One region of the Acidovorax sp. FG60 genome, then DNA from elsewhere that is predicted to be linked to it. Evidence: predicted binding sites of a transcription regulator. Region 1 holds the regulator's gene; each other region holds the start of a gene.

Region 1 (10,294 bases):
CTTGGCTGCTCAATGCCCAGGAGCTGGAGTTTGTTGAAGACTCGGGCGATGACCAAAACCGGCGCTACGCGCGAGGATGGATGTGCCCGATTTTTGCGCCAAATTAACGCCGCACCTGCAGTGCGCCTGGATTCACAATGTTGGTGGGAGTGCCTTTGATGAAATTCACCACATTGTCGAACGCTGCACCAAAATAAAGCTCATAGCTGTCTTGCTCGACATAGCCAATGTGGGGCGTGCAAATGCAGTTCTCCAGCCGCAGCAGGGCATGGCCCTGAAGGATGGGTTCGCTCTCGAATACATCGACAGCGGCCATGCCGGGGCGGCCCCGGTTCAGGGCGGCAATCAGGGCATCGGTCTCAATCAGCTCGGCACGCGAAGTGTTGACCAGCAGGGAGGTGGGCTTCATGCAAGACAGATCTTCGAGTGAGACGATGCCGCGCGTTTCGTCGTTGAGCCGAAGGTGGAGCGAGATCACATCGCATTGCGAGAAAAACTCCTCGCGCGTGGTGGCAGCCTGGTATCCATCCGTCAAGGCCTGGGCGCGTGATGCCTCACGCCCCCAAATGCGGACGTTCATTCCAAAAGCACGTCCGTAGCCCGCCACCAATTGGCCAATGCGGCCATAACCCCAGATACCCAGCGTTTTGCCCCGCAGCACGCTGCCAAGGCCAAAATTGGGAGGCATGGACGCCGTCTTCAGCCCTGATTGTTGCCAGGCGCCATGCTTGAGGTTGGAGATGTACTGCGGCAGTCGGCGCATTGCGGCCATGACAAGTGCCCACGTCAGCTCTGCGGGGGCCACGGGTGAGCCTATGCCTTCTGCCACTGCAATCCCACGTTCCGTACAGGCAGCTACATCAATGTGACTGCCGATCTTGCCGGTTTGCGCGATGAGCTTGAGACGGGGAAGTTTCTCCACCAGTTGACGGGTGATCTGGGTGCGCTCTCGCACGAGCACGATGATGTCAGCGTCTTTGAGGCGGACGGACAGCTGGCCCAGCCCCTTGACGGTGTTGGTGTAGACCTTGGCGGTGTACGCGTCGAGCCGGGATGCGCAGTGGAGCTTGCGGACTGCGTCCTGGTAGTCGTCGAGAATCACAATGTTCATTCCGACATTGTGCCTTGGCCACGCCGGTCGTTTCATACCGAACCGCCTCCTGGCACAGGAAAGGATGGGGCTTTTGGTGACGGAGTGTTGGAGACCTCGACAAGCGCCGTCCACAGCGATCAGGCGGCATCCTCCATATACAAAGCAGTCAATGGATCGCTGGGTGGTGCATGCCTTGAGCTCAACAGGCTTGCAGCGCCGCCTCGGATGCAGCCAGGCGGTCCAACTCGGCGCACACATCGGCCATGCGGCCGGCGATCACCAGTCGGCCTGAGCCGCTCGATGTGGGGAGCCTGCGCAGGACCTTGGCAGCCCTGCAGCCTGAGCCGTCTGCCAATCTGGATGATCCACAGGCAACGCGGGTAGCGGCAGGCGGCGGTATGAACGCCCGGGCATCGGTATTGGTGGCCACAAACCGCGTGGTGGCTCCGGTGGGTGGTGTCTGGGGGCTGACCGTAAAGGGCCATTTGCCTCGCGGTGGACGTTGGCTGGGGATGTTGGATGGATGGCGGGGTTTGTCAGTGCCTGCTGATCCGCTCCTGCGGCCCAGGTCCGCGTCATCGGGATGGGGGCGGGGCGCTGGCAGGTCTGCTGCAGACGGCTCCTTGAAGGTGTGGAGCCAGTGGGTCAGGGTACGCAGAGTACTGGAGAGCGCAGAAAAGGTGGTCAAGGCAATTCCCATGTGAAAACTCCGAAGGTCGGGGGTTGGACATAGGCAGGATTGCAAAATAAACCGGCACCGCAGGGCTGGCGTACCGGTTTTACCAGTGCGCCAAACGCCCGCCACCTGCAGCGCGGCAGCTAACGAACTAATTCATGAGTGAATGCGATGGAGCGCTGTGGCTACATCAACATGGTGTTGCGGATGAGGCCGACGGCCAGCCCTTCAATCTCAAAGGGTTCGCCGGGCTGCACCACGATGACCGGGTAATCCGGGTTCTCGGGCAGCAGTTCGATGGCGGTCGCAGTACGGCGCAGGCGCTTGACCGTTACATCGTCTCCCAGGCGGGCCACGATGATCTGGCCGTTGCGGGCTTCGCGGGTGGACTGCACAGCCAGCAGATCGCCATCCATGATTCCGGCATCGCGCATCGACATACCACGCACTTTGAGCAGGTAATCGGGCTTGTGATGGAACAGGCTGTTTTCCACACTGTAGGTTTGGTCAACGTGTTCCTGCGCGAGAATGGGCGACCCTGCCGCCACACGTCCCACCAGGGGTAGCACCAGTTGTGAGAGTCCGGGAATCGGCAGGCTGAACTGATTGCCGCGCGCTGCATTGATGGAGCGCACGGTGTCACCGCGCAACCGGATGCCGCGGGATGTGCCACTGACCAGCTCGATCACGCCTTTGCGCGCCAGCGCCTGGAGATGTTCTTCTGCCGCGTTGGCCGACTTGAACCCCAGTTCGGCAGCGATCTCTGCACGGGTGGGGGGCGCCCCGGTGCGTGCAATGGCCGTCTGGATGAGATCCAGAATCTGTTGCTGGCGGGCAGTGAGTTTCGGGTTGTCGAGCATGGTGGTTTCCGGTGGAGGCGGCTACAGTGATGGACAACTGTTTTTTAATCCAGTAACTGTATTTTTCACCAGTTTTTCGGAGTACGCAAGTGAGTGGGCAAAAAATTGTGGTTTTGGGCACCGGAGGGACCATTGCAGGCACGTCCGCGCAGGCTGGCGACAACATCGGCTACACCGCTGCGCAGGTAGGGGTCGGGCAGCTGCTTGCAGCTGTTCCCGGATTGCAGCAGGCCGCGCGGGGCGTGCTGGTGGCGGAGCAGGTGGCCCAGATCGACAGCAAGGACATGGATGGCCAGGTGTGGCAGGCGCTGGCGCTGCGCTGTGCGCACCACCTGGAAGATCCCGAGGTGCGTGGTGTAGTCATTACCCACGGAACCGACACGCTGGAAGAGACGGCGTGGTTTCTGCACGAAGTGCTGGACACCCGCGCGAAACCCGTGGTGCTGACCTGTGCCATGCGCCCGGCCACGGCGCTCACGCCCGATGGGCCTCAGAATCTTCTGGATGCTGTTGCTGTGGCGGTCACGCCCGGCGCACGGGGTGTGCTGGCGGTCGCCGCTGGCGAAATTCATGGGGCACGGCAGGTTCAGAAGGTGCACCCCTACCGGGTGAATGCGTTCAACTCGGGCGAGGCCGGGCCTTTGGGTTGGGTGGAGGAGGGGGCTGTCCGCCTTGTGCAGGATTGGCCCCTGGCGCCTGATGTTCCAGCATTGAATGCTATTGAAAATGTAGTGAATGCCGCAGCCTGGCCTCGCGTGGAAGTGGTCATCAGCCACGCTGGCGCATCGGGAACGATGGTGGACGCACTGGTGCGAGATGGGGTCCAGGGGCTGGTGGTGGCCTGCACGGGCAATGGCACCATCCACCATGCTCTGGAGGCCGCATTGCTGCGTGCCCAGGAGGCGGGTGTGCGCGTGGTGCGGTCCACGCGCTGCTCCGAGGGGCAGGTGCTGCCCAAGCCGGGGGACGCATTACCGGACTCCAAAGGGCTATCCCCCTTGAAGGCCAGGATCTCGCTGATGCTCGAACTGCTGCACTGAGCAACAAGGCCGCCCCGATGTTTTTTGCAACTCTTAAGTCCCATGCGTGGGCTTACCCCGCGCTGGAGGTGGTGCACATCGTGGGCATTGCCTTGCTGTTGGGCAATTTGGTCTTGCTGGAGTTGCGGGTGTTTGGCCGTGGGGCGGCGCTGCCCGTCAAGGATTTGGCGCGGCTCAGCCTGTCGCTGGCATTGTGTGGTTTTGGCCTGGCGGCGGCGTCGGGCCTCTTGATGTTTGCCACACAGCCTGCCGAACTGCTCGCCAGCCGCGCATTCACCTTGAAGATGCTGCTGTTAATGCTTGCAGGTTGCAACGCCGCGTGGTTCCATGGGCGGGGTTCCCTGGCTCGCCTGGATGCTCTGGCCCGGGTACAGATGCTGGGTTCCACCGTGATCTGGCTGGCTGTGGTGGTGTGTGGCCGCTGGATTGCTTACCTCTGATCGGACATGACAAGGAGAGAACCGATGAGCCTGCAACGCCGCCACGTGCTCCTGGCCGCCACGGCCATTCCCTGGGGAGCGCGTGCCCACCATGGGTGGAGCAGTTTTGACCCCGACCGTCCCATCTACCTGGAAGGCACCGTGCGCAAAGTGCGCTGGCAAAATCCACACGCCGAGCTGGAGCTGGAGACACCTGCGGAGCTGAAGCTGCCTGCGGATCTGGCCCAGCGTGTGGTGCCTGCGCAGGTGTCCCCCGTGGATGGCAAGGCCTTGCTGGCCAAGACGGTTTTGCCTACCCGCAAAGACCGCCGCTGGGAGGTGGAGCTGGCGCCCCTGACCCGCATGCAGGCCTGGCAGGTGCAGGAGATCAAACCCGGCACTGCGGTATCGGTGGTGGGCTTTACCCTGCGCGAAGAGAAGGGCGACGCGGTGCTGCGGGCGGAATACCTGTTTGTGGATGGCAAAGCCTACGGCTTACGCTCCAGCCCAGCCTGAGCCATCGGTATGGCCCGGGGATAGCCATGCGAAAGACCTGAAACTGTTCCCTGCACCGCATAAAAAAAGCGACGCCCTGCTGCCATGGCGTCGCTGGTTGCAAGGGGCGATAGCCCCGTGCCTTAACTGGCCAGTGCCTGCAGTGCGCGTGCCGTGATCTCGTCCACGCTGCCCGTGCCGCTGATGGCGCGGTACTTGGGGGCCAGCTCGGGTTCGGCCTGGGCCCAGTTGCTGTAGTAGTCCACCAGCGGGCGCGTCTGGTCGCTGTAGACCTGCAGGCGCTTCTTGACGGTTTCTTCCTTGTCGTCTTCGCGCTGGATCAGCTCTTCGCCCGTCACGTCGTCCTTGCCTTCCACCTTGGGCGGGTTGAACTTGACATGGTAGGTGCGGCCGCTGGCGGGGTGCGAGCGGCGGCCGCTCATGCGTTCGATGATGGCGTCAAAAGGCACATCGATTTCGAGCACGTAGTCGAGCTTGACGCCCGCTGCCTTCATAGCATCGGCCTGGGGAATGGTGCGGGGGAAGCCGTCGAACAGGAAACCGTTGGCGCAGTCTGCTTGCGTGATGCGCTCCTTGACGAGACCGATGATGATGTCGTCACTGACCAGGGCGCCCGAATCCATCACCGCCTTGGCCTGCAGGCCCAGAGGGGTGCCGGCCTTGACGGCTGCGCGCAGCATGTCGCCGGTGGAGATCTGGGGGATGCCGTACTTCTGGCAGATGAACGTGGCTTGCGTGCCCTTTCCGGCGCCAGGCGCGCCCAACAAAATCAGTCTCATGGAAGTCCTCGAAGGTTAGAAATCGGTTGGCGCCGCTGGCGGGGACGTTCGAAGGGCGCCTGAAGCCGTTCTGTGCGCCCGGGATGCGGTGCTCTCGTTGCGGTCGAGGATAGCATGCGACTCCCTTGCGCTGACTTACATGCTGCACCGGGTTGGGCAGGGGTGTCGCAGGGTGGATAGCAGGGGCATTCGGCGGACCAGCACGGCGCGCGCCACCGGCCCGCTCCTCATCGAAAAAGGCGGCGAACCCGTTCCAGGTCTTCGGGCGTATCCACGCCTGGGCCAGGGGCCGCTTTGGCCAGGTGAACCGCAATGCGGTGGCCGTGCCACAGCGCGCGCAGTTGCTCCAGCGCCTCCACCGCCTCGGTGGGGGCGGGTGTCAGGGCAGGAAATTGGCGCAGAAAGCCCGCACGATAGCTGTAGATGCCCACATGCCGCAGTGGCGCGAACCCCGCCAGGGCTGCTACACCGGGTGCCGCCGCCTCGGCGGCACCTTGCCACCAGGCCAATCCCATATGGTCCCGCGCAAAAGGGATGGGCGCGCGGCTGAAGTAGTGGGCCAGGCCACGCGCGTCCAGCACCACTTTCACCACGTTGGGGTTGGTGTAGTCGGCCAGTGACGCAATGGCGTGGGCTGCGGTGCCCATGCTGGCCTCCGGCTGGGTGGGCAGGAGGGCTGCCACAGCGTTGATGAGGCCGGGGTCTATCAAAGGTTCATCGCCTTGCACGTTGACGACCACGTCGTCCCCGTCCAGGCCCAGCTGGGTACAGGCTTCGGCCAGGCGGTCGCTGCCGCTGGGGTGGTCGGCGCGGGTCAGTATCGCTTGTACGCCATGGGCGGCGCAGGCCTGCAGGATGCGAGGGTCATCGGCTGCCACCACCACGCGGGCTGCTGCACTTTGGGCGGCGCGCTGGGCCACCCGTACCACCATGGGCAGGCCCGCGATATCGGCCAGGGGTTTGTCGGGCAAGCGGCTGGATGCCATGCGCGCTGGGATCAGCACCGTGAAGCGACCGCTCGCGGTCGCAACGCCTGGCGTGCCGGGATCCGTTGCTGCGCTCATTGCTCCAGTTCCTCGTCGGTGAGTGTGCGGGCTTCGTTTTCGAGCAGCACCGGGATGCCGTCCCGCACCGGATAGGCCAGGCGAGCGCTGCGGGAGACCAGTTCCTGGGCATCGCGGTCGTAGGTCAGCGGGCCTTTGGTGACGGGGCAGACCAGCAGTTCAAGCAGTTTGGGATCCATGGTGACAGCGCTTTCCAGGAGGTTCGTTCGGGCAGGCAAGGATGATAGCGGCGGCCCGGGCGGTGAATCATTAATGCCTTTGGACGCCCAAGGCCAGCAGGCGCGCATCCAGCGCTGCGAAAAAGGCCGGGTCAATGTGCAATTGCAGGGGCACGGCCAACGCGTCCGGGTGGTGTTGCCAGAGCTTGACAGCGTCTTTTTCGGTGCAAATTAGCGGGTGGCGCTTGTCAGATGAGCGGTTCCAGCTATCAAAATCATAGTGATCTGGTAAGGCTTCCGTGTGTGCCAGCTGCAGCGCCTGACCCTGCAGCATGGCAAAGAACACGTCGGGGCGTGCCACGGCCGCCACGGCATGCAGCGGCTGGCCTTGCAGGTCCGACAGTGACACCCGGGTGCCGACCGCACGCAGGGCATAGGGGGCCAGTCGGCGTTGCAGGCCATAGGCATGGGCGGGGTCGCTTCCAGGCGGCAGAGTCCCTGCATGCAGCACAAAATCCACCGCGCGTGGCCAGGGCTCACGCAGGGGCCCCGCTGGCAGCAGGAAACCGTTGCCCACGCCCTGTTCGTTGAAGATGCAGACCTCCAGATCGCGCGCCAGGGCCAGGTGCTGCAGGCCATCGTCGCAAACGATCACGTCGGTGTCCGGGTAAGCAGCCCGCAGGGCGCGGGCGGCGGTGATGCGGCGAGGCGCCACAAACACGGGCACCCGGCAGTTGCGCGCGATAAGGGCGGGTTCATCGCCCACCTCATGGGCGGGGCTGTCGGGCGTCACCTCGCGGCAGTCGGTGGTGCTGCGGCCGTAGCCGCGTGAGACCACGCCGGGGCGCAGGCCCAGACCTTGCAGATGCTGGACAACGGCAATGACCACAGGCGTTTTACCTGCGCCTCCGGCAATCACGTTGCCCACGACGATGACCGGGCGGCCAGGGTGCTCCGCCTTCAGCAGGCCGATGCGGTAAAGCCCGCGCCGCATACCGACCAGCGTGCGGTACACCTGCGAGACCGGCCACAGCACCCAGGCGAGCGGGCCGCGTGTCTGCCAGATTTTCTGGAGCCCGGAGGCGGGTGGGGGGAGGGCTGCGCCCCGCAATGCGGGGGCGCTGGGCGAGGGAGGCTGCAGCCCGGGGGCAGCCATGCGTGTCAGCGGCTGGGGCTGCGCGCCGCAGCCGAAGACTGCGTGGCAAACGTGATCTGCGTGAGGCCCACGCGGCGCGCGGCCTCCATCACCGAAACCACCGACTGGTGCGGCGCCATCGCATCGGCGCTGATGATGACCACACTGCCCTGGCCCGCTGTGGCGGCACTGCGCAAGGCCTGCGCGATCGCGTCCACGCTTTTGCCGTCCACGCCCGTCTTGTTGACGGCGTAGCGCCCGTCGGCGGCCACGGACACGATGACTTCCTTGGGGTGGTCGCGTTGCTGCTCGGCATCGGCCACGGGCAGCGTGAGCTGAAGCTCGGTGAACTTGCTGTAGGTGGTGGTCAGCATCAGAAAGATGAGGATCACCAGCAGCACGTCGATGAACGGGATCAGGTTGATCTCCGGCTCTTCCTTGGCGCGGGGACGGAAGTTCATTGGCGAAGCCTTTCAGGCTGAGGTTTTGCCGCCGGGCCGCCCCAAGGCAAAACGCGGCCCCCTTGGGGGGCAGGGAGCCACGCGCAGCGGGCGGACCGTGGGGGCGTCATTTCTTCCGCAAACGCAGGATGTGGCGCACAAATTGTTCCGAAGCCAACTCCAAGGTGAGCAGATAGGCATCCACCCGGGCGCGGAAGTAGCGCCAGAAGATCAGCGCCGGGATGGCCACGATGAGGCCAAAAGCCGTGTTGTACAGCGCGATCGAGATGCCATGCGCCAGCTGGGCCGGGTTGCCGCCACCCATGGCCTGGCCCACGCCACCGCTGCCGGCCTGCGAGCCAAAGATCTCGATCATGCCGATCACCGTGCCCAGCAGGCCCAGCAAGGGAGCGGCCGAGGCGATGGTGGCCAGTGCCGACAGGTATTTTTCAAGCCGGTGCGCCACGGCGCGCCCCGCGCCTTCCATGGCGGCACGCAGGTCGGTCTCGCTGCACTGGGGGTTGCTGTTGAGGGTGCGCAGGCCGCTGGCCAGCACCTCGCCCAGGGCGGAGTTTTGCGCCAACTGGTTCACCACGTCGGGGGTGGGCACGGCCTTGGACGAGACCGTAATGGCTTCATCGAGCAATTTCGGGGGGGCGACACGGGCCGTCTTGAGGGCCACGAAACGTTCAAAAATCAGCGCCATTCCCAGTACGGAACACGCAATCAGGGGCCAGATCGGCCAGCCTGCGGCTTGTATGATGGACAGCAAATCTCTCTCCGCGCAGATGAAAGCAATCGGCGATTATGGCCCAGCTTGCAGGGCCCATCTCGTCACAAACCGTTACGTTGCTGTGCGCGCCGTCGCCCCATCTGCTCACCCACAAAATCTGTGGATAACTTTGTGGGCAACCACTGTTCCAGGCCACGCAAAGTGGCGCCACGCCGTGCTTGCAACAGATTGATGAAAAATTGCGCAATGAAAAATCTATATAAATCAATAACTTGTACGTGCTCTGGTGTTTTGCGGGCGGTTTTTAGTTATGTGGCTGTGGTAACCGCCGCTGGCCAGATTCTGTGGAGTACTTGCGCGGTGCGTGCGGCGCAAACGCCCGCCGTTTCTCATGTTTGAGCGCCCCAGCCCCGCAGCGGCGCCGCGCGTCTGGGAAGTTGGCGCGCTATGCCGCGCCATTGCTGATGCTCTGGAGGCTCGCTTCAATCCTGTCGCGGTGCGCGGCGAGATCACGGGCTTCTCGCGCGCATCCAGCGGACATTGCTACTTCTCGGTCAAAGACGCGAACGGCCAGTTGCGCTGCGCCATGTTCCGCCGCGCCGCCAGCCTGCTTGACTTTTCGCCGCGCGATGGCGAATTGGTGGAAGTGCGCGGGCGCCTTTCGGTGTACGAGGCGCGGGGCGATCTGCAGTTCATTGTGGAAAGCATGCAGCGGGCCGGGCAGGGCGCGTTGTTCGAGCAGTTCCTGCGCCTGAAGGCGCAGCTCGAAACGGAAGGCTTGTTTGACAGCGCCCGCAAGCGCCCGCTGCCTTTGCAGCCGCGTGGCATTGGCCTTGTCACGTCCACCGGGGCGGCAGCCCTGCACGACGTGGTCACGGCGCTGCGCCGTCGCGTGCCGCACATTCCGGTGGTGCTGGTGCCTGCGCAGGTGCAGGGCGCCGCAGCACCTGCTTCGCTGGTTGCGGCGCTATCAAAACTGTACATGCTTGCGCAAGCGGGACAAGCGCCAGGGGCTGATTTGACCAAAAATCCCCCCATTGACGTGATCTTGCTGGTGCGCGGGGGCGGTTCCATCGAAGATCTCTGGGCCTTCAACGACGAACAACTGGCCCGGACCATCGTGCAAAGCCCGGTGCCGCTCATCAGCGGGGTGGGGCACGAGACCGACTTCACCATCGCCGACTTCTGCGCCGACCTGCGCGCCCCCACGCCCACCGCTGCCGCCGAGCTGGTCGCCCAGCCGCGCGATGTGTGGCTGGGGGCGCTCGGGCTGCTGGCTGGGCGTATCAGCGACGGCGTGCAGCGCCAGCTCGACACCCGGCACCAGCGGCTGGACCAGGCAGCGGCGCGGCTGGGCCGCCCGTCGGGCCTGGTGGCGCGT
Region 2 (10,294 bases), on a different contig from region 1:
ATCCGCAGCGCCTGCTGGAGGCACATAGATCACCGACACGGTGGCACCGGTCTGCTGAGCGGCTTCCTTGACGGAGGCGTAGATCGGGATGTTGAAGATCGACTCGCCCGCCTTCTTGGGGTTCACGCCCGCCACGAAGCAGTTCTTGCCGTTCGCGTATTCCTGGCACTTTTCGGTGTGGAACTGGCCAGTCTTGCCCGTGATGCCCTGGGTGATGACCTTGGTGTCTTTGTTGATGTAGATCGACATGTGTGTTCTCCGGGCTTACTTGACGGCAGCAACGATCTTGGTCGCAGCTTCGGCCATGGTGTCTGCAGCGATGATGGGCAGGCCGGACTCGGCCAGCATCTTCTTGCCCAGCTCTTCGTTCGTGCCCTTCATGCGCACGACCAGCGGCACGTTCAGGTTCACGGCCTTGCAAGCGGTGATCACGCCGGTGGCGATGGTGTCGCACTTCATGATGCCGCCGAAGATGTTGACCAGAATGCCTTCGACCTTGGGGTTCTTCAGCATGATCTTGAAGGCTTCAGTCACCTTCTCGGGGGTGGCGCCGCCGCCCACGTCCAGGAAGTTGGCGGGCTCGCCCCCGAACAGCTTGATGGTGTCCATGGTAGCCATGGCCAGGCCAGCGCCGTTCACCAGGCAGCCGATGTTGCCATCGAGGCTGATGTAGGCCAGGTCGAACTTGGAGGCTTCGACTTCGGCTGGATCTTCTTCGTCCAGATCGCGGAAGGCCACGATTTCTGGGTGACGGAACAGCGCGTTGGCGTCAAAGTTGAACTTCGCGTCCAGGGCCATCAGGTTGCCCTTGGAGTCGCAGTTCAGCGGGTTGATTTCCACCAGCGACGCATCGGTGTCCATGTAGCACTTGTAGATCTTGGCGAAGATGTCCACGGCCTGGTCGATGGAAGCGCCGGTCAGGCCGATGGCTGCTGCCACCTTGCGGCTCTGCGCTTCGGTGATGCCGGTCAGCGGATCGATCATCTCGGTGATGATCTTCTCGGGGGTGGAGTGGGCAACTTCCTCGATGTCCATGCCGCCTTCGCTCGAAGCGATCAGGGCGACCTTCTGGGTGGCGCGGTCGGTGACCAGCGACACATACAGTTCGTTCTTGATGTCGGCGCCGTCTTCGATGTACAGGCGGCGAACTTTCTGGCCCTCAGCGCCGGTCTGGTGCGTGACCAGCTGCATGCCCAGGATGTCGCTGGCGCGTGCCTTCACATCGTCAATGGTCTTGGCAACCTTCACGCCGCCGCCCTTGCCACGGCCACCGGCGTGGATCTGGGCCTTGACCACCCACACGGGGCCGCCGAGCTTCTGGGCTGCTTCAACGGCTTCTTGCACCGTGAATGCGGGAATGCCACGCGGAACGGGCACACCAAAATTGCGCAAGATTTCCTTGCCTTGGTATTCGTGAATCTTCATGAGGTCTCTCTCAGGGAAGGGTGGTAGTTACCCGTTTACCATGAACAGATGTCTGGCCGCGGGCTTGGGACATGGCAACCCGCGACTGTATCATGTTGCAACGCACCATCCTTGTGCCTAACTTACACCCCGGGCTGGGCTGGTAGCCTTCCCATCCCCCCTTTTTCTCTTTTCTATTCCGGCAGCCGCTGCCGCCTTTTTGCAGGAGCACCTCCATGTCCAAAGTCTTTATCGATGGCGAAGCCGGTACCACGGGCCTGCAGATCCGCGAGCGCCTGCAGGCCATGCCGCAGATCGAGCTGGTCAGCATTGCGCCCGAGTTGCGCAAAGACCCAGCCGCCAAACGCGACCTGATCGCGGGGGTCGACCTGGTGGTGCTGTGTCTTCACGACGATGCAGCGCGCGACACCGTGGCCATGGTGGACGAGATCGAGCGCGGCTCGGGCCGCAAGGTCAAGGTGATCGACGCCAGCACGGCCCACCGCACGGCCGATGGCTGGGTGTACGGGTTTCCAGAACTCGCTGCATCGCAGGCGCAGGCGGTGCGCGATGCCGCCCGTGTCTCTAACCCCGGCTGCTACGCCACGGGCGCGATTGCCATGCTGCGCCCGCTGGTGGACGCCGGCCTGATCCCTGCGGACTACCCTTTGAGCCTGCCTTCGGTGTCGGGCTACTCCGGCGGCGGCCGCACCATGATCGAAGCGTACGAGGCAGGCACTGCAGCGCCGTATGAGGCCTACGCCCTGGGCCTGACGCACAAGCACATCCCCGAGATCCTGCGTTACACCGGCCTCACACGCCGCCCGGTGTTCATCCCCGCCGTGGGCAACTTCCGCCAGGGCATGCTGGTGCAGTTGCCGCTGCACCTGGACCTGCTGCCCGGAGCCCCCAAGGCCAGCGACCTGCACGACGCGCTGGCCGGTCACTACAGCCGCACCAACACGCCCGAGCAGTGGGTCAGCGTACTGCCGCCCACCGATGATTTGAAGCTCGCCGCCGACACGCTGACCGACACCAACAAGCTGGAGCTGCGCGTGTTTGCCAACGAGCAATACCGGCAGGCCGTGGTCATCGCGCGCCTGGACAACCTGGGCAAAGGTGCCAGCGGCGCCGCAGTGCAGAACCTGCAGCTGATGCTCGGTCTCTGAACCGCTACGGGTTTCCCCACCCTCCTGTCTGCCCGGCAGGTTTTCGACGCGCCAGACCTGGCGCGTTTTTTCTATGGGCCTTCCTGGCGGAATCGTTTAAGCTGATTCCAGACCGCTGACCACGCCAGGCCCACTGGCGCACGCCGTATGTTTGGGGGGGGCTGATGGGTTTTCCACTGTCTTATGACATCGTGGCGCCGCAGATGCGGTCGCTGCAGAAGCTCGAGGCTGCGTTGCAGCGCCTGGATCTTCGCTGGGAGGTCATCGACACCACTGCACGCATCGTGTGCCCGGGCGAGGCGGCGGGTTTCCTGCATACACTGGACCAGACGCGTACCGCGTTCGCCACGCTGGCCCAGGAGATGGTGGAGCACATTGCCACCACCCACCTGAGCAACCGCATGGGCGACCTGGCGTCCCGCGCCCAGGTGGCCATCGATATTCTGGTGCGCAACCTTTTCGAGCGCACGGCCGATGTCGGCTTCATCGCCACCGATGGACCGCTGGTGGCTTTTGTGGAGGCTGCGGCAGTCCAAGGCGACCCCGATGCCGCCACGCTGCTGCGCAAGCGGTTGCAAGAGTACCGCGCCAAATACACCGTCTATGACGACATCCTGCTGCTGGATGCCTGTGCCCATCCGTTGCTGGGCCTGCAAGACCGGCAGGTGACCGAGGCCTTGGTTGTGCAGGAGCCCTCGTGGTGGCGGGGTGCGATGGACAGGCCCGGTTATGGCGAGCACTACGGTGCCTCGGACTGGTATCCCGGCGAAGGCGATCTGCTGCTGTATGTGCACCGCGTTGTATCGGCGCAGGGGCGCGCCTGCGGGGCCGTGGTGCTGCGCTTTGGACTCCATTCCGAGCTGGAGTCGATCTTTGCCGACCTGCGCGACCCCGAGGACCGCGTGGCGCTGCTGCTCGTGGATGGCAGTGATCGTGTCATTGCGTCCAGCAAGCCCGCTGAATTCTCGGTGGGCGAGGTCCTGGCCACTGGCTCTCTGCAGTCGCTTGACGCCCGCCCTTGCACCCACCGGGGCCACGACTACCTGGCGCAGGCGCGCACCACCCGGGGCTACCAGGGCTACCAAGGCCTGCCCTGGCGGGCGGTGGCGCTGGTGCGGCTGGATGCGGCGTTCAAGGGCGAGCAAGGTATGCAGGAGTCTGCAGGGGGCGGTGGCGCGCCGGCGACGGCTGAGGCGGCGCGCATGGAGGTGGATGATCCCATGCTGCGCGCCATTGTGGAACGCGCCCGCGCCATCGAAGAAGGGCTTACCCGCGTGATCTGGAATGGCAAGGTGGCCGAATCGGCGGTGAGCGCAGGCTCGTCGATCCATGCCGTGTTTGACCAGATCGGGCGTACGGGCAAGGACACCATTGCCGTCTTCGACGGTGCCATCCAGGAACTGCGCGGACTGCTACTGGCAGGGCGCCGCGCCGAGATGAAGGCCCATGCCGGCCTGGCGGTCCGCATCATGGATCGCAATCTCTACGAACGTGCCAACGACTGCCGCTGGTGGGCGCTGTCCGAAGAACTGGCCCATGCGCTGGGTGACATCCAGGCTCGGGGCGTGCCCGGGCAATCAGCCGCTGCAGCACAGCGCGCGGCACAGATCCTCGCGCACCTCAACAGCCTCTACACGGTGTACCGGCGCGTGGCGCTGTTTGACCGCCAGGGGCGCGTGGTGGCCGTGTCCTGCGATGCCAGCACGCTGCCCGCCGACCTGCAACTGGATGCCGACCTGGTCCGGCGCACTCTGGCCTTGCAAGGTTCGCAGGCCTACGTCGTGTCGCCCATGCAGCCGCAGGCGCTGGCCGATGGGCTGCCCGCCTATGTGTACTGCGCCGCGCTGCGCGCTGCGCCGGGCGGCCCGGTGGTGGGCGGCATCGCGCTGGCCTTCAACTGCGCCACCGAGCTGAAGGCCATGCTGCGCGACGCACTGCCGCAGGGCCAGGGCATGCGCGGCTTCTTCACCGATGCGCAGGGGCGCGTGCTAGCCAGCGCAGACGAGGATGGCCCGGATGCCGCTCAGGGCGGTGCGCAACCTGTGTTGCCTTTTGTGGCAGATATCGCACGGGCCGCAGTGCCACCCGCCGCCGCAGGGCGGCAGCCCGGGCAGGGCGCAAGAACTTCCTCTGCGGCGACTGCGTCGGTCCTGCCCGCCACCGCGCAGCGCGTGCACTGGCAAGGGCAGGACTATCTGGCGGGTGTGGCGGTCAGCACCGGATACCGGGAATTCAAGCGCGACGATGGATACCGGGAACCCGTGTACTCCGTCTTGCTGATGCCCGTACAGCCCGCCGTGGTCAGCGGCGGTGCCCTGGCCTTGCCGCAGTCATCTGTGCAGGGGGCGGGCGGCAATGTGCGCCGCTATGGTGTGGTGGCCTGTGGCGCCCTGCTGCTGGCCATTGACAGCATGCACGTGCAGCAGGCCATGTCGGCCGCGCGCCTGGTGCAGGTGCCGGGCCCGGCGCAGTTGGTCGGCATGCTGGAGATTGCCCACGAAGGCGGCACCCGCATGGCGCCCGCCTATGACGCCTGCCGCATTGCGGGCCTGTCTGCATTGGCCGACCCTCGGCGGGCCGTGGCGGTCGTGGTCAAGAGCCAGGGCCGCCCTGTGGTGCTGTTGGTGGAGCGTCTGGTGGGCGTGGTGTCGCAGGACAGCGTGCACCCAGTGCCCGGCAGCGTGTCTGCGCATGCCCCATGGATCACGGGCATCCTGAGCGACCGAGGCTCGGGCCAGGCCATCGTGTATGTGGTGGACCCCAATGGCCTGGATGCCCGGTGGGTACCCTTGCCACCCGAGGTGCTTGCGGCACCCTCAGCCAGCAGTACCTCTGCAGAGTTGACAACACAGCGCTGACCGGGCCTGGCCTGGCCTAGCTTGCGGACGCTGCCAGGTTGGGTCAGGTGGCGCAAGGGTTCTCGTCATTCGTGTCGCCGTCCGTATCGCCACCAATGGCTTTCTGGATGGCATGCATCGTGAAGCCGCGTGCCATCAGGAAGCGGACCTGGCGCGAGCGTTCTTTCATGTCCAGCGGCACCTGGCCAAACTTGCGCTGCCATACCTCCCGGGCACGCTGCACCTCGGTGGTCAGCAGCGGGGCCGTGGCCTCGCGCACCAGCTCATCGGCCACTCCCCGGTTGCGCAGTTCCCGAACGAGGCGGGCTGCACCCAGGCGGGGGCCACGGCGGTGCACCAGGGATTGGGCCGCTCGCTGGTCGCTCAGCCAGTCCTGCTCCACCAGCAGGTCCAGCAGGGCGGCCAGCTCCTCGGGGCTCTCTGCATGGGGCGCCAGCTTGGCGGCCAGCTCGCTGCGGGAATGCTCCCGCTGGCTTAGCAGGCGCAGGGCCCGGCCCTTGAGCGAGAGCGTGGTGAACCCCATGAATCTATTTGCTTCAAATTTGATAGCTGTTAGCGCTTGCCAATCAAGCGCTAGCAGCCAATTTTGCTTGAAACTTCGGAGTTCACTCGTCCGCAGTGGCGGCAGGGGCCTGCAGTGCGCCAGGCAGCAGCGCAATGCCCAGGCCTTCGCGCACCTTGTTCTCGATCTCGCGGGCGAGGTCGGGGTTCTCGCGCAGGAACTCACGCGCGTTGTCGCGGCCCTGGCCGATTTTTTCGCCGTTGTAGGCGTACCAGGCACCGCTCTTTTCCACGATCTTGGCGGTCACGCCCATGTCGATGATTTCGCCCTCGCGGCTGATGCCTTCGCCGAACAGGATGTCGAACTCTGCTGTCTTGAAGGGTGGGCTCACCTTGTTCTTGACCACCTTGACCTTGGTTTCGTTGCCGATGGCTTCGTCGCCCTTCTTGATGGTGCCGGTGCGGCGGATATCCAGGCGCACGGAGGCATAGAACTTGAGCGCGTTACCGCCGGTGGTGGTTTCGGGCGAGCCGAACATCACGCCGATCTTCATGCGGATCTGGTTGATGAAGATGACCATGCAATTGGTCTTCTTGATCGTGGCGGTCAGCTTGCGCAGCGCCTGGCTCATCAGGCGGGCCTGCAGGCCGGGCAGCGCGTCGCCCATCTCGCCTTCGATTTCGGCCTTGGGCGTGAGCGCGGCGACCGAGTCCACCACGATCAGGTCCACGGCGCCGGAGCGCACCAGGCTGTCCACAATTTCCAGCGCCTGCTCGCCGGTGTCGGGCTGGCTGATCAGCAAGTCGGACAGTTGCACCCCCAGTTTCTGGGCGTACTGCACATCCAGCGCGTGTTCGGCATCCACAAACGCGCAGGTACCGCCCAGCTTCTGCATCTCGGCAATAACCTGCAGCGTGAGCGTGGTCTTGCCCGACGATTCCGGGCCATAGATCTCGACCACACGGCCACGGGGCAGGCCGCCCACGCCCAGCGCGATATCGAGGCCCAGCGAGCCGGTGGAGACAACCTGGATGTCCTCGATCACCTCACCTTCACCCAGGCGCATGATCGTGCCCTTGCCAAACTGCTTCTCGATCTGGGCGAGCGCAGCGGCCAGGGCCTTGGCCTTTTCGGTGTTCACGGGCAATGCGGGGTTGGTGCCTTTGACTGCGACGTCCATGAGAAACTCCTTGAAAAACAACAGGTTGGATGCTTGCATCGCTCTGCGGTTAATCACAGGCTGGATGCTTGAACAGTAGTTTATGCGAGCTGTTGCAAGGTCTTCAAGGATAATTTAGTCAGTTTGCCTGACAATTCGGTGATGCCTGATTTGCTCCTTCCATCCCCTGCCGAAGACGGCTGGCGCCAGACCCACCTGGGTCGCCTGTTCGGCCACGCCATGCGGCGTTTTGACGCGCGCGTGCTGCAGCTCATGGCGCACAACGTGGAGGTGCCGCTGGCGCTGTCCAACCTGGCGGCTCGCGACCAGGTGACGGCAGCACATGTGCACATCACCCGGCACCTGGCCTTGCAGGGCGACCGGTTGACCGACCTGGCCCAGCGCGCGGGCATGACCAAGCAGGCCATGGCCAACCTGGTGGACCAGTGCGAGGCCTGGGGCCTGGTCACGCGCGAGGCCGACCCGCTGGACGCGCGCGCCCGCCGCGTGTGTTTTACGTCCACGGGGCTGGCCTGGCTGCAGGCGTTTCGCGATGCTGTGGCGCAGGCGGAGGCCGAGTTCCGGGCCGAAGTGGGCCATGACGTGGCCACTGTGGTGGCGATTGGGCTGGAAGCCTATGCGGGCGGCGATGGGGCGGGTATGTTGATGCGCTGAACCCGGCTAGTCGGCTGTACCCGTTGCGGTTGTTGTTGCCGTTGACACCTGGGCCTGCGCCGCTGCCACCAGCTGGTCAGCGTCAATGCCCATGGCACGCAGCGTGCGTGCCGCCACGCCGTGCGGCATGGTGGCCACCGCTGCCACCACGTGGGCGCCCAGAAGGGGGCCGCCCTGGCTCTTGCGGGAGCGCGCCAGCGTCTGCATGACCTCCTGGCCCGATGGCTGTGCCCGGTAGAGGCCCGGGGCCGGTGGCGCGAGGGCTGGCGCCTGCGGCAGGGTTGCATCCAGCCCCACGCTGCGTAGCGCATCGCGGTACTGCTGCTCGATCGCATCCCGCACGGCGGCGGGTGCGACGCCCATGCTCTCCAGCGCACGCCGGGCCGACCCATCGGGAAGGTCGATGGCGGCCAGCAAAAAATGCTCTGTCCCCGGTGCGGCTTGGCCGCTTGCGCGGGCATGTGCCTCGGCGCCGGTGCACAGGCGGCTCAGGGTGCGCATGCTCTGGAAGCGGTGCTGCAATTGGCGAAACATGGTGATAACTCCTTCTCAAGAACGGGGGCGCTGTGGGGCCTGGGGCATGTGGGGTGACAGGCGCTTGTGCGCTGCCTGCTTGCTCACGCCCAGGGCCTGGGCAATCTGTGCCCACGACCACCCTTGCTCCAGCGCCGCAGCCACGGCGGCAGCTTCCAGCCGGTCGGCCATCAGCCGCAAGGCGACTACGGCAGCCAGCGCGGCCTCGGGGTTGTCGGGTGAGGGGAGTGCGGGTGGCGCTTGCATTCGTCAACTATAGTTGACGAATAGCTCTATCGTCAACCCATGTTGACGACGGCCTGTTCACAGCAAGGCGTCACCGCGGAACGAGCGCGATCGGCCCTGCACCCGGTGTGGGTGGCGAAAGCACTGTCTCACCCCCGGGCGATTCACACGCCAGCAACCACTGTCGAAAGCACTGCAGCGCCTGCAGCTGCGTGCGGCCCTCGGGGTAACAAAACCAGTAGCCCATGTCGCTGCGGAAGCCGCCGCGCAGCGGATGGTCGGCAAGGGGCTCGCGCACCAGGCCCGCCGTGATTTCATCCTGCACCAGGCAGCGCGGCACCAGCGCCAGGCCCATGCCGGCCATCACCGCGCGGATCATGGTCTGGAACTGGTCGAACTGCGGCCCGGCCAGCGGGTCGATGAGGGACTCCACCCCGTGTGTCTCGCTCCAGCGCAGCCAGGCCTCGGGCACCGTCACGTGGCGCATCAATGTGTGGTGGGCCACATCGCCTGGCGTGTCGATGGTCCAGTCGGCCACGCGGGTGCGCGGGGCGATCAAGGCCACCTCGTTGCCCGTGATGTAGTGCGCGTGTGCGCCGGGCCAGTGGCCTTCACCGAACAGAATGGAGCAGTCCAGCTCGGGCCGCTCGAAGTCGTAGCTGTGCACGTAGGGCACGAAGTGCAGAGTGACCTGCGGGTGCAGCTGCTGGAACTGCGGCAGGCGCGGGATGAGCCACTTGGCCGCAAACGTGGGCAGGCTGGACAGGTGCAGCGCCCCGCCACCATCGTCGCTGGTGATCAGCTCCAGGGTGGCGGCCTCCAGCTGCGCCAGCACCGCGCGCACGGCTTTCTCGTAGCGTTCGCCCGCGGGCGTCAGCGCCAAGCGCTTGCGGCTGCGCTCAAACAATGCCACGCCCACCCAGCCCTCCAGCTCCTTGACCTGCTTGCTGACCGCGCTTTGCGTGAGGTGCAAGGCCTCGGCAGCGCGCGAGACGCTGCCAAACCGCGTGACCATGGAAAACGCGCGCAACAGGTGCAAAGGGGGCGACAGCCGACGAAGAGAGGACATGGTTGCTGGATTTAATCATTCCACAATGGAATGTTATCAGGCGTATCCATTGCTTGGCGGTTGTGTATGCCTCACTTAACCTTGTGGCTCCTTATAGGAGAAGAACCCATGCAACGCCGTCACATGCTCTCAGCGCTGGCCGCTGTATCTTTCGTTCCTGGAATGTCCTTGGCGCAAGAGGCCAGGCCTCTGCGTATCATCGTGCCCTTTCCCCCCGGCGGGGCTACCGACATCACCGCCCGCAGCTTGCAGGAGTCACTGGCCCGCATCCTCAAGCAGCCCGTGGTGCTGGAAAACCGGGGCGGCGCAGGCGGCTCCATCGGCATGGCTGAAGTGGCGCGGGCCTCTGCGGACGGTTTGACCCTGGGCGTGGCCACGCTGTCCACCCACGGCGTGAACCCCGCCGTGTACAGCAAGCTGCCTTACGATCCGATCAAGGACTTTGTGGGCGTGACCGAGATCGTGAAAGCGCCCGGCGTGGTGGTGGTCAACCCCGCCGTCCTGCCCGTCAAAGACCTCGCCGAGCTGGTGAGCTATCTCAAGGCCAACCCCGGCAAAGTGGCTTATGCCACTCCGGGCAACGGCACCATCGGACACATGTGGGGCGAGCTGTTTAAGCGCAGCGCAGGTGTCTCCATGGTTCACATCCCTTACCGCGGTGCGGGTCCGGCCATCAACGACGTGCTGGCTGGCCAGGTC
Region 3 (10,294 bases), on a different contig from region 1:
GCTGAAGAGTTTGCCGAAGAACCCTGGCTCCTTCTTCTCGGCATTGGGCGCCACATAGCGCACAAAGTAGGTGCCTTCATTGCGATTGCGGTCTTCCACCGTGAAGCCGGTGCGGTCCAGGGCCAGGCCGATGCGGCGCCAGGCGCGGTCAAAACCCTCGTCAAGCTGGACCACGGGTTTGTTGTCTACCGTGGCCATGCGGGCCGACTGAGCGCGTGGGGCGGGGGCTGCAGCCACTGCCTTGGACTGCTCTTGGCTCACGCCCAGCTTGACCATCAGGCGGCGCAGGAATTCGGTTTCGAGTTCCGGGTCGGAGGGGCGGGGTTGCCACACGGTGCTGTCTTTGGAAACGTTGCCGTAGACCTCAATCATGCCGCGGTGGGTGATGTAGATCTCGGTGCCGCCATTGGCGTTGCGCTCCAGGCGCGTTCGGAACTTGTCGCGTTCACCGGTGGAGTACAGCGAGTCGAGCAGCTTGCCCAGGGTCGATCGGATGAAATCCTGCGGCAGCTTGGCGCGGTTTTCGGCCCAGTCGGTTTCCATGATGCCCACGTTGGCGTCTGCCTGCGCCAGGTTGAAGCCGCTTTCCTGCCAGAAGTCGCGCACGGGTTCCCAGAGCTTGTCGGCCGGGCGGTTGACCACCAGCCAGCGCTGGTTGCCGTCGCGCTCGATGCGCACGTCGCCCAGTTGCAGGGCTGCGGCGTTGGCGGTGCCCGATGGCTGAGCAGCCTGGCCGGCCTGCATGGCGGCGGCCGAGACGGCGCCGCCTGGGACGTTGTAGCGTGAATCACGCGACAGCTGGGTCAGGTCTGGCGGGACTTCCAGGGTCGAGCCTTTGGTCGCGCTCTTGTAGTCGATCTTGTCGCCCTCCAGGGCGGCACAGGCAGACAGGGCCATGGCAAGGGCCAGCAGGCTCAGGCGGGTGGTAGCAGCTTTCACGCGGAAATCCTTGGAGAGTGTCTCGGGGAGCGGGCGCAGCCCGGATTAGATCAGGCCGCTGGTGCGCAGCGCAGATTCGACCACAGCCTCGTTGCTGGTGGTCAGCGGCGTCATGGGCAGGCGCATCGTGCCACCGCACAGGCCCATGCGGGCCATGGCCCACTTGACCGGGATGGGGTTGGCTTCGACAAACAGGTTCTTGTGCACCGGCATCAGCTTGAACTGGATTTCCATGGCCCGGCGTGCATCGCCCGCCAGGGCAGCCACACACAGTTCGTGCATGAGGCGCGGGGCGACGTTGGCCGTCACGCTGATGTTGCCGTGGCCTCCGCACAGCATCAGCGCCACAGCGGTCGGGTCGTCGCCCGAATACACGCCAAAGCCCTGGGGCACGTCGCGGATGAGCCACTGGGCGCGTTCGATGTTGCCGGTGGCTTCCTTGATGCCGATGATGCCGGGCACCTGGGTCAGGCGCAGCACGGTGTCGTGTTGCATATCGGCCACCGAGCGGCCGGGCACGTTGTACAGCACGATGGGCAGGTCGCCCGTGGCTTCGGCAATCGCCTTGAAATGCTGGAACTGGCCCTCTTGCGTAGGCTTGTTGTAGTACGGCACGACCTGCAACTGGCTGTCGGCCCCCACGCCGCGCGCGAACTTGGCCAGCTCGATGGCTTCGGCGGTGGAGTTGGCGCCACAGCCCGCCATGATGGGCACGCGCTTGGCAGATTGCTCCACGGCCACGCGGATGATCTCGCAATGTTCTTCGACGTTGACGGTGGGCGACTCGCCCGTGGTGCCCACCACGCCGATGCAGTCGGTGCCTTCGGCAATGTGCCAGTCGATCAGTTTGCGCAGGGCCGGGTAGTCCACGCTACCGTCCTCGTGCATGGGTGTGACGAGGGCGACGATGCTGCCGGTGAGAGCGACGGAGGAAGAGGTCATGTCCGCAGTGGTAAACGGTAAAAGAGCATTCTAACTAGCCCACATGGGCAGAAGATGTCGTGAGGGTCCCCCAGGCGGCGGGAGTTCCCGCACGGCCGTGATGCGTTGCACAAAACGGTCGGGGTTTTTTTGGAAGCCGTCTTCATAGGCCAGCGTGCGCAGCCCCGTGCAGGCGGTCAGCAGTTCTCCGGGCCGCAGCAGGAACTCCGGCCGGGCCGGGCGGCCCACAGTTTCGTTGCCGTGTGCAAAGGTCTCGTAGATCAGCACACCGCCTGGGGCCACGCTTTCCACCAGGGTGGCCAGCAGGGGCCGCCACAGGTAGTTGGTGACCACCACGGCACCAAACTGGCGGCCTGCAAAGGGCCATGGGCCGCTCTCGATGTCGGCCAGTACCAGTTCACCCAGACCCTCGCAAGCGGCCAGAGCCTCGGCAGAGCGGTCCACCCCCACCACGGAGTGCCCCAGGCCGCGCAGCCAGCGCAGGTGGCGCCCGGCGCCGCAAGCCACGTCGAGCACCGTGCTGCCCGGCGCAATCAGGTGGGACCAGCGGCGGACCCAGTCGGAGGGAGCTTCGTTACCGTGCATATGCTATTGAAAATATAGCTATCAGCGCTTGTCCATCAAGCGCTAGCGGCCAAAAAACTTGAAAGAGGAAGGCGCGGGCTCAGAAGCACGCCCACATCTGGTCGGCCAGCATCACCATGAAGTCCGGCACCGTGTACATGCCAAACACCGTCAGGCACAGCACCACCGCCGTGATCCAGCCAAGCCAGCGCCATACCCGTGGCACGCTGCTGCCGGGCGGGGTGGTGGATGCGCTGACGGTGGGCATGAAGAAGTTCTTTGCAGGGGATGGTCAGGCAGGTTGGGCTGCGCCGCGCTGGATGGGGCTTTCCCGGACCGGCAGGTTTACCAGCCCGGCAAAAACACCCAGGCCGATGGCGATGTACCAGACGATATCGTAGCTGCCCGTCGCGTCATACAGATAGCCCCCCAGCCACACGCCCAGGAAGCTGCCGATCTGGTGGCTGAAGAACACGAAGCCGCCCAGCATCGACAGATGCTGCACGCCAAAGATTTGCGCGATGGTGGCGTTGGTGGGCGGAATGGTAGACAGCCACAGCGTGCCCATCACCGCCGAGAACACATACACCGACAGCGGCGACAGCGGCACCAGCAAGAACACGCTGATGGCCGCAGCCCGCGCAAAGTAGATAAAAGCCAGGATGAACCGCTTGGGCATGCGCTGGCCCAGCGTGCCAGCCACATAGGTGCCCAGCACATTGAACAGGCCAATCAGCGCCAGCGCATAGCTGGCCACCTGGGGCGACAGGCCGTGGTCCTTGAGGTAGCTGGGCATGTGCACGCCGATGAACACCACCTGGAATCCACAGACGAAGTAGCCCGCCATCAACAGGTTGAAACTGGGGTAGCGGAACGCCTCGCCCAGCGCTTGCAGGATCGTCTGCTCGCGCTTGACCGGGGCCGCTCCCGCGAAGTTGGGCTCGCGCAGCCCAAAGGCCAGCGGCACGATGAGCAGCACCATCAAGGACAGCGCCAGCAGCGCCTGCTGCCAACCCAATCCGGCAATCAGCCAGCCTTCCACCGGCACCATGAGGAACTGGCCGAACGAGCCAGCCGCCGCGGCCACACCCATGGCCCAGGACCGGCGTTCGGGTGCAATCTGGCGCCCCAGCACACCGTAGATCACGGCGTAGGTGGTGCCTGCCTGGGCCGCGCCAATCAGCACGCCCGCCGTCAGCGCAAACAGCGTGGGCGTGGGCGACAGTGCCATGCCCGCCAGGCCCAGGCCGTACAGCACGGCACCGCCCATCAGCACGCGGAACGCGCCAAACCGGTCGGCCACCATGCCCGCAAAAATGCCGATCAGGCCCCAGGACAGGTTCTGGATGGCAATTGCCAGTGCGAACGACTGGCGCGTCCAGCCCATCTCCTGGGTGATGGGCAAGAGCCAGAGCCCGAAGCCGTGGCGGATGCCCATCGACAGGGTCACGATGGCCGCGCCGCAGGCCAGCACCTGGAACATGGACAGTTTGGGAGGATTCGTATGCATGCGCAGGAATGTAGCCAGATTGCGTGAAACGTGCTGATACACCGGGGACCAATACAGTTGGTAGCAGGGGCGAAGGTGGGGCTGGTTTTATATCCAGCTATTGCTGCGTTGCCGCACTACAATCCGCCCCATGTCTGCCAAACCGTCTTCTGCATCCGCCAGCGAATATTCCGAAGGCTCGATCCGCGTGCTTAAGGGCCTGGAGCCCGTCAAGCAACGCCCGGGCATGTACACCCGCACCGACAACCCCCTGCACATCGTTCAGGAGGTGCTGGACAACGCGGCCGACGAGGCGCTGGCCGGGCACGGCAAGAAGATCCGCGTCACGCTGCATGCCGACGGCTCGGTCAGCGTGGAGGACGACGGCCGGGGCATTCCGTTTGGCATGCACCCCGAGGAAAACGCCCCGGTGATCGAACTGGTGTTCACCCGGCTGCACGCGGGTGGCAAGTTCGACAAGGGCAAGGGCGGCGCCTACAGCTTCTCGGGCGGCCTGCACGGCGTGGGCGTGAGTGTGACCAACGCTTTGGCCACACGGCTGGAGGCAACGAGCTACCGCGAAGGCAAGGCGGCACGCCTGGTGTTCTCGGCCGGTGACGTGATCGAACCCCTGGTGGCCCGACCGCTGGAGGCGGGCGAGCGCAAGCAGGGCACCTCGGTCCGAGTGTGGCCCGACGCCAAGTATTTCGAATCGAGCGTGCTGCCCATGGGCGAGCTCACCCACCTGCTGCGCAGCAAGGCGGTGCTGATGCCCGGCGTGACGGTGCAGCTTGTCAACGAGAAAACCCGCGACACGCAAACCTGGCAGTACAAGGGCGGCCTGCGCGACTACCTCATGCAGACGCTCAACGGCGACCCGGTGATCCCGCTGTTTGAAGGCGAAGGTTTTGCCGACCGCAACAACGAAAGTTTTGCCGAAGGCGAGGGCGCATCCTGGTGTGTTGCCTTCACCGAAGACGGCCAGCCCGTGCGCGAGAGCTACGTCAACCTGATTCCCACGAGCGCAGGCGGCACGCACGAGAGCGGCCTGCGCGACGGCCTGTTCAATGCGGTCAAGAGCTTTATCGAACTGCACAGCCTGTTGCCCAAGGGCGTGAAGCTTCTGCCTGAGGACGTGTTTGCGCGCGCCAGCTATGTCCTCTCAGCCAAGGTGCTCGACCCGCAGTTCCAGGGCCAGATCAAGGAGCGCCTGAACTCGCGCGACGCGGTGCGCCTGGTCAGCGGCTTTGTGCGCCCCGCGCTGGAGCTGTGGCTGAACCAGCATGTGGAATACGGCAAGAAGCTCGCCGAGCTGGCCATCAAGGCCGCGCAGACGCGCCAGAAGGCCGGGCAGAAGGTTGAAAAACGCAAGGGCTCCGGCGTGGCCGTGTTGCCCGGCAAGCTCACCGACTGCGAAAGCAAGGACATCGCCCACAACGAAGTCTTCCTGGTCGAGGGCGACTCGGCTGGCGGCAGCGCCAAGATGGGCCGCGACAAGGAAAGCCAGGCCATCCTGCCGCTGCGCGGCAAGGTGCTCAACACCTGGGAGGTGGAGCGCGACCGGCTGTTTGCCAACAACGAAATCCACGACATCTCGGTGGCCATCGGCGTAGACCCGCACGGCCCCAACGACACGCCGGATTTGAGCGGCCTGCGCTACGGCAAGGTTTGCATCTTGAGTGACGCCGACGTGGATGGCTCGCACATCCAGGTGCTGCTGCTCACCCTGTTCTTCCGCCATTTTCCCAAGCTCATCGAGGCGGGCCACATCTACGTGGCGCGCCCGCCGCTGTTCCGCGTGGATGTACCCGCGCGCGGCAAGAAGCCCGCCGCCAAGATGTATGCGCTGGACGATGGCGAACTGACTGCCATCCTCGACAAGTGCGCCAAGGACGGTGTGCCCAAAGAGAAGTGCCAGATCAGCCGCTTCAAGGGCCTGGGCGAGATGAACGCCGAGCAGCTGTGGGAAACCACGCTCAACCCCGACACCCGCCGCCTGCTGCCCGTGCAGCTGGGCGACATGGACTTTGCCGCCACCGAGGGTCTCATCACCAAGCTCATGGGCAAGGGCGAAGCCGCCGCGCGCCGTGAGCTGATGGAGTTGCATGGCGATGCGGTCGAGATCGATATCTGACCGCATCGACGCGCTCCGCCCGGTGTTTGTGATCAAAATATGAATAAAAACAGTGCCCTGCGCTTGTCTGTATTGGGTTTGCTGCTATGTTTTGTGCAGCAAATGGCCCATGCGGACCTGTGGGCGCATGTGGACGAGCGTGGCGTGACGCACTTTGCGGCCGAGCAGGTCGATGCGCGCTACCAGCTGTTTTTTCGCGGCAACGACTTTGACTCCACCCGCGACGCGCCTGCCAATGCGTCGCCCATGCCCTACGCGCTGCCCGCAGCGGGCGCGCGCCTGCTGGCCTTTTTTGACATCGCCCCCGACTACAAACGCGTCAAACACCACCTGCGCGCTGCGTCCGCCAAACACGGTGTGGACTACGAGCTGCTGCAGGCCGTGATCGCGACCGAGTCCGGCTTTGACGCCACCGCCGTGTCGCCCAAGGGCGCCGTGGGCCTGATGCAGGTGATGCCCGCCACCGCCAACCGCTTTGGTGTGAGCAGCGACGCCAAGCGCACGGTGGAACAGAAGCTGGCCGACCCGGCGGTGAATGTGCCCACTGGCACCCGTTACCTGCGCCACCTGCTGGACCTGTTCCCCGGTCGCATGGACCTGGCCGTGGCGGCCTACAACGCCGGTGAAGGTGCGGTACAGCGCGCGGGCAACCAAATCCCCGCGTACAAGGAAACGCAGAGCTATGTGCGCACCGTGCTGGGCCTGTATGCCCAGCTCAAGCCCCCGGCACCCGTGCTGGCACAGCGTGCAGCGCCTGGCCGCGTACGCATGGAGCTCTCGGGCGGTGCCACCAACAGGGGCAACCTGCCGCCCACCCGCGTCGCGCAGACACGCGACCAGAACCTGAATCAAGAACCTGTAGTTAACGAATGAGCGACCAACCGACTTTGGATTTCACCACCGCAGGCGATGACGGGGGCGACTCCCTGGGCCTGGCGGGCTATGCCCAGCGCGCCTACCTTGAATACGCACTGTCGGTCGTCAAGGGCCGTGCATTACCCGATGTGTGCGACGGCCTCAAGCCCGTGCAGAGGCGCATCCTGTATTCGATGGACCGCATGGGCCTGGGCTACAGCGGCCCCACGCGCAATACTGCCGCCAAGCCGGTCAAGAGCGCCCGCGTGGTGGGCGATGTGCTGGGCCGCTTCCACCCGCATGGTGACCAGTCGGCCTACGACGCGCTGGTGCGCATGGCGCAGGACTTTGCCCAGCGCTACCCGCTGATCGACGGCCAGGGCAACTTCGGCAGCCGCGATGGCGATGGCGCCGCTGCCATGCGCTACACCGAGGCGCGCCTGTCGCGCATCACCAGCCTGCTGCTCGACGAGATCGACGAAGGCACCGTGGATTTCATGCCCAACTACGACGGCAGCACTGAGGAGCCGCGCCAGTTGCCCGCCCGCCTGCCGTTTGCGTTGCTCAACGGCGCCAGCGGCATCGCCGTGGGCCTGGCCACCGAAATCCCCAGCCACAACCTGCGCGAGATTGCCGACGCCTGCATTGCGCTCATCAAGACACCTTCGCTGAGCCAGGACGAGCTGCTGGCCATCGTGCCCGGGCCCGACTACCCCGGCGGTGGCCAGATCATCAGCAGCCCCGGTGACATTGCCGATGCCTACCGCACCGGCCGGGGCAGCCTCAAGGTGCGCGCGCGCTGGAAGATCGAGGAACTGGCGCGTGGCCAGTGGCAACTGGTGGTGAACGAGCTGCCACCGGGCGTGAGCACGCAGCGCGTGCTCGAAGAGATCGAGGAAATCACCAACCCCAAAGTCAAGGCCGGCAAGAAGGCGCTGAGCCAGGACCAGACGCAACTGAAGGCCAGCATCCTGGCCGTGCTGGATGTCGTGCGCGACGAATCCAGCAAAGACGCCCCCGTGCGCCTGGTGTTCGAGCCCAAGACGGGCAAGACCCCGCAGCAGGAGCTGATCACCGCGCTGCTGGCGCACACCAGCCTGGAGACCTCGGCCCCCATCAACCTCACCATGGTGGGGCTCGACGGCAAGCCGGTGCAAAAGTCGCTGCGTGTGATGCTGGAAGAGTGGATCGCCTTCCGCCAGACCACGATCACGCGCCGCAGCCAGCACCGCCTGAACAAGGTGCTCGAGCGCATCCACATCCTCGAAGGGCGGCAGACCGTGCTGCTCAACATCGACGAGGTGATCGCCATCATCCGTGCGGCCGAGGAGCCCAAGGCCGCGCTGATTGCGCGCTTCAACCTCAGCGATCGACAGGCCGAAGACATCCTGGAAATTCGCCTGCGCCAGCTTGCGCGGCTCGAAGCCATCAAGATCGAGCAGGAACTGAAAGAACTGCGCGAAAGCCAGGGCAAGCTAGAAGACATTCTGAACAACCCCGGCTCGCTGCGCCGAACCATGGTCAAGGAGATCGAGGCCGACGCCAAGACCTTTGCCGATGCGCGCCGCACGCTGATACAGGCCGAGAAAAAGGCTGTGGCCGAAGTGAAGGTGGTGGACGAGCCTGTCACGGTGATCGTCTCGCAAAAAGGCTGGGTGCGCGCTCGCACCGGCCATGGCCACGAGGCTGCCAGTTTTGCCTTCAAGGCGGGCGATGGCCTGTATGGCACGTTTGAATGCCGCACGGTCGATACCTTGCTGGCCTTTGGCAGCAATGGCCGCGTGTACTCGGTGGCGGTGTCATTGCTGCCCGGCGCACGCGGTGACGGCCAGCCGGTGACCACGCTGATTGAGTTGGAAGCCGGCACCCAACTGCTGCACTACTTTGCAGGGCCCGCCAACGCCACGCTGCTGCTGTCCAACTCCGGTGGCTACGGCTTTCTGGCGGCGGTGGAGAACATGGTCTCGCGCCAGAAGGGCGGCAAGGCCTTCCTCACGTTGGGCGAGGGCGAGACGGTGTGTGTGCCTTCGCATGCTGCGGGCACCACGGGCAGCAAGCCCGTGCTGCCTGCCACGCATGTGGCCTGTGCCTCCACGGGCGGGCGCATCCTCACGTTCGAGATCACCGAGCTGAAAACCATGGTCAACGGCGGTCGCGGGCTGATGCTGATTGACCTGGAAGACAAGGACCAGCTGGCGGGAGCCGCAGCCTACACACGCAGCATTCGCCTGGATGGCATTGGCCGGGGCGGCAAGCAGCGCGACGAGACGCTCGAGATCCGCAGCCTGAACAACGCCCGCGCCGCGCGAGGCCGCAAGGGCAAGGCGGCGGACCTGGGCTTCAAGCCCAACGCAGTGACGCGCGTGGAGTAAGACTGTGGCGTCGCGCTCACCCACGCTGGATGAGCTGCGCCGCTACGCGATTGCGCGCAGCCTGTTCAAACCGCTGACGCTGCCCGGCGCAATCCGCAAGCTGGGGTTTGTGCAGGCTGACCCGATGCGAGCACCCGCGCGGGCGCAGGACCTGATTTTGCGTCTGCGGGTGCGCGACTACCGCGCGGGTGACCTGGAACGCCGCTACGAGCGCTTAGGTATTGAAGAAGACGCCTTCGTTAACTACGGCTTTGTGTCCCGCGAGATGCTGACGCTGCTGCACCCGCGCACGCCGCGCAGGCCGTGGGACGCCGCCACTACCGAACGTGCGCGTGAGGTGCTGGCGTTTGTGCAGGAGCGGGGCATGGTGCACCCGCGCGAAGTGAGCGAAGCGTTTGCGCACCATGGCCGCGTGGCGGGCTACTGGGGCGGCGAGCTCAATGCCAGCACACGCCTGCTGGATGCGATGCACCACCACGGCTGGTTGCGGGTGTGCCGCCGCGAGTCGGGCACTCGGGTGTATGCACCCGTTGCGCACCCCGAGCAGGACGTCAGCCCCGCCGCACGTTTGGCCCGCGCCGAAGCCCTGGTGGATCGCATCGTGGCGCTGTATGCCCCGTTGCCTGCCCCCAGCCTGGGCTACCTGGTCACGCTGCTGCGCTATGGCGCACCGCAGCTGGCTGCCGAGGCGCGCGCGGTGGCCAAGGCCGCACCGTCACGCTACGGCCATGCGGTGGTCGATGGAACCACCTGGTTTTGGCCTGTCGCTGAAAGTCCGGCATCGCACCGCCACCAGCCGGATAACGGCGTGCGGCTATTGGCACCGTTCGATCCCGTGGTGTGGGACCGACGCCGCTTCGAGATGCTGTGGGGCTGGGCGTACCGGTTCGAGGCGTATGTACCGGCGCCCAAGCGCACCATGGGCCACTATGCGTTGCCGGTGCTGTGGGGCGAACAGATGGTGGGCTGGGCCAACCTGCGCGTGGAGCGCGGTCGGCT

Evidence for each region. Region 1 encodes LexA, which represses DNA repair genes until DNA is damaged. Its sites were predicted from a motif close to ACTGTATNNNNATACAGT; they were not measured.
Region 2: a site for LexA is predicted at 7,173-7,190, ahead of recA (recombinase RecA). Genes of this name have one in related genera too.
Region 3: a site for LexA is predicted at 4,036-4,053, ahead of ACODS0_RS00050 (DNA topoisomerase IV subunit B). Genes of this name have one in related genera too.

Annotation. Positions count from the first base shown of each region.
Region 1 is NZ_JBMDJC010000002.1:173,668-183,961, reverse strand. Features, by position in the region: gene ACODS0_RS03650 (D-2-hydroxyacid dehydrogenase family protein) at 104-1,111, opposite strand; gene ACODS0_RS03645 (hypothetical protein) at 1,293-1,781, opposite strand; gene lexA (transcriptional repressor LexA) at 1,955-2,629, opposite strand; gene ACODS0_RS03635 (asparaginase) at 2,719-3,669, shown strand; gene ACODS0_RS03630 (hypothetical protein) at 3,687-4,109, shown strand; gene ACODS0_RS03625 (DUF6152 family protein) at 4,134-4,604, shown strand; gene adk (adenylate kinase) at 4,727-5,383, opposite strand; gene kdsB (3-deoxy-manno-octulosonate cytidylyltransferase) at 5,611-6,447, opposite strand; gene ACODS0_RS03610 (Trm112 family protein) at 6,444-6,626, opposite strand; gene lpxK (tetraacyldisaccharide 4'-kinase) at 6,697-7,761, opposite strand; gene ACODS0_RS03600 (ExbD/TolR family protein) at 7,767-8,201, opposite strand; gene ACODS0_RS03595 (MotA/TolQ/ExbB proton channel family protein) at 8,308-8,952, opposite strand; gene xseA (exodeoxyribonuclease VII large subunit) at 9,305-10,294, shown strand, end outside.
Region 2 is NZ_JBMDJC010000004.1:159,960-170,253, reverse strand. Features, by position in the region: gene sucD (succinate--CoA ligase subunit alpha) at 1-249, opposite strand, end outside; gene sucC (ADP-forming succinate--CoA ligase subunit beta) at 265-1,425, opposite strand; gene argC (N-acetyl-gamma-glutamyl-phosphate reductase) at 1,641-2,573, shown strand; gene ACODS0_RS07955 (chemotaxis protein CheW) at 2,738-5,431, shown strand; gene recX (recombination regulator RecX) at 5,475-5,954, opposite strand; gene recA (recombinase RecA) at 6,037-7,113, opposite strand; gene ACODS0_RS07940 (MarR family winged helix-turn-helix transcriptional regulator) at 7,255-7,767, shown strand; gene ACODS0_RS07935 (Clp protease N-terminal domain-containing protein) at 7,774-8,301, opposite strand; gene ACODS0_RS07930 (helix-turn-helix domain-containing protein) at 8,317-8,547, opposite strand; gene ACODS0_RS07925 (LysR substrate-binding domain-containing protein) at 8,618-9,595, opposite strand; gene ACODS0_RS07920 (Bug family tripartite tricarboxylate transporter substrate binding protein) at 9,704-10,294, shown strand, end outside.
Region 3 is NZ_JBMDJC010000001.1:7,400-17,693, reverse strand. Features, by position in the region: gene bamC (NlpB/DapX family lipoprotein) at 1-939, opposite strand, end outside; gene dapA (4-hydroxy-tetrahydrodipicolinate synthase) at 985-1,881, opposite strand; gene ACODS0_RS00065 (class I SAM-dependent methyltransferase) at 1,912-2,466, opposite strand; gene ACODS0_RS00060 (hypothetical protein) at 2,546-2,713, opposite strand; gene ACODS0_RS00055 (MFS transporter) at 2,738-3,955, opposite strand; gene ACODS0_RS00050 (DNA topoisomerase IV subunit B) at 4,086-6,068, shown strand; gene ACODS0_RS00045 (lytic transglycosylase domain-containing protein) at 6,108-6,941, shown strand; gene parC (DNA topoisomerase IV subunit A) at 6,938-9,295, shown strand; gene ACODS0_RS00035 (DNA glycosylase AlkZ-like family protein) at 9,300-10,294, shown strand, end outside.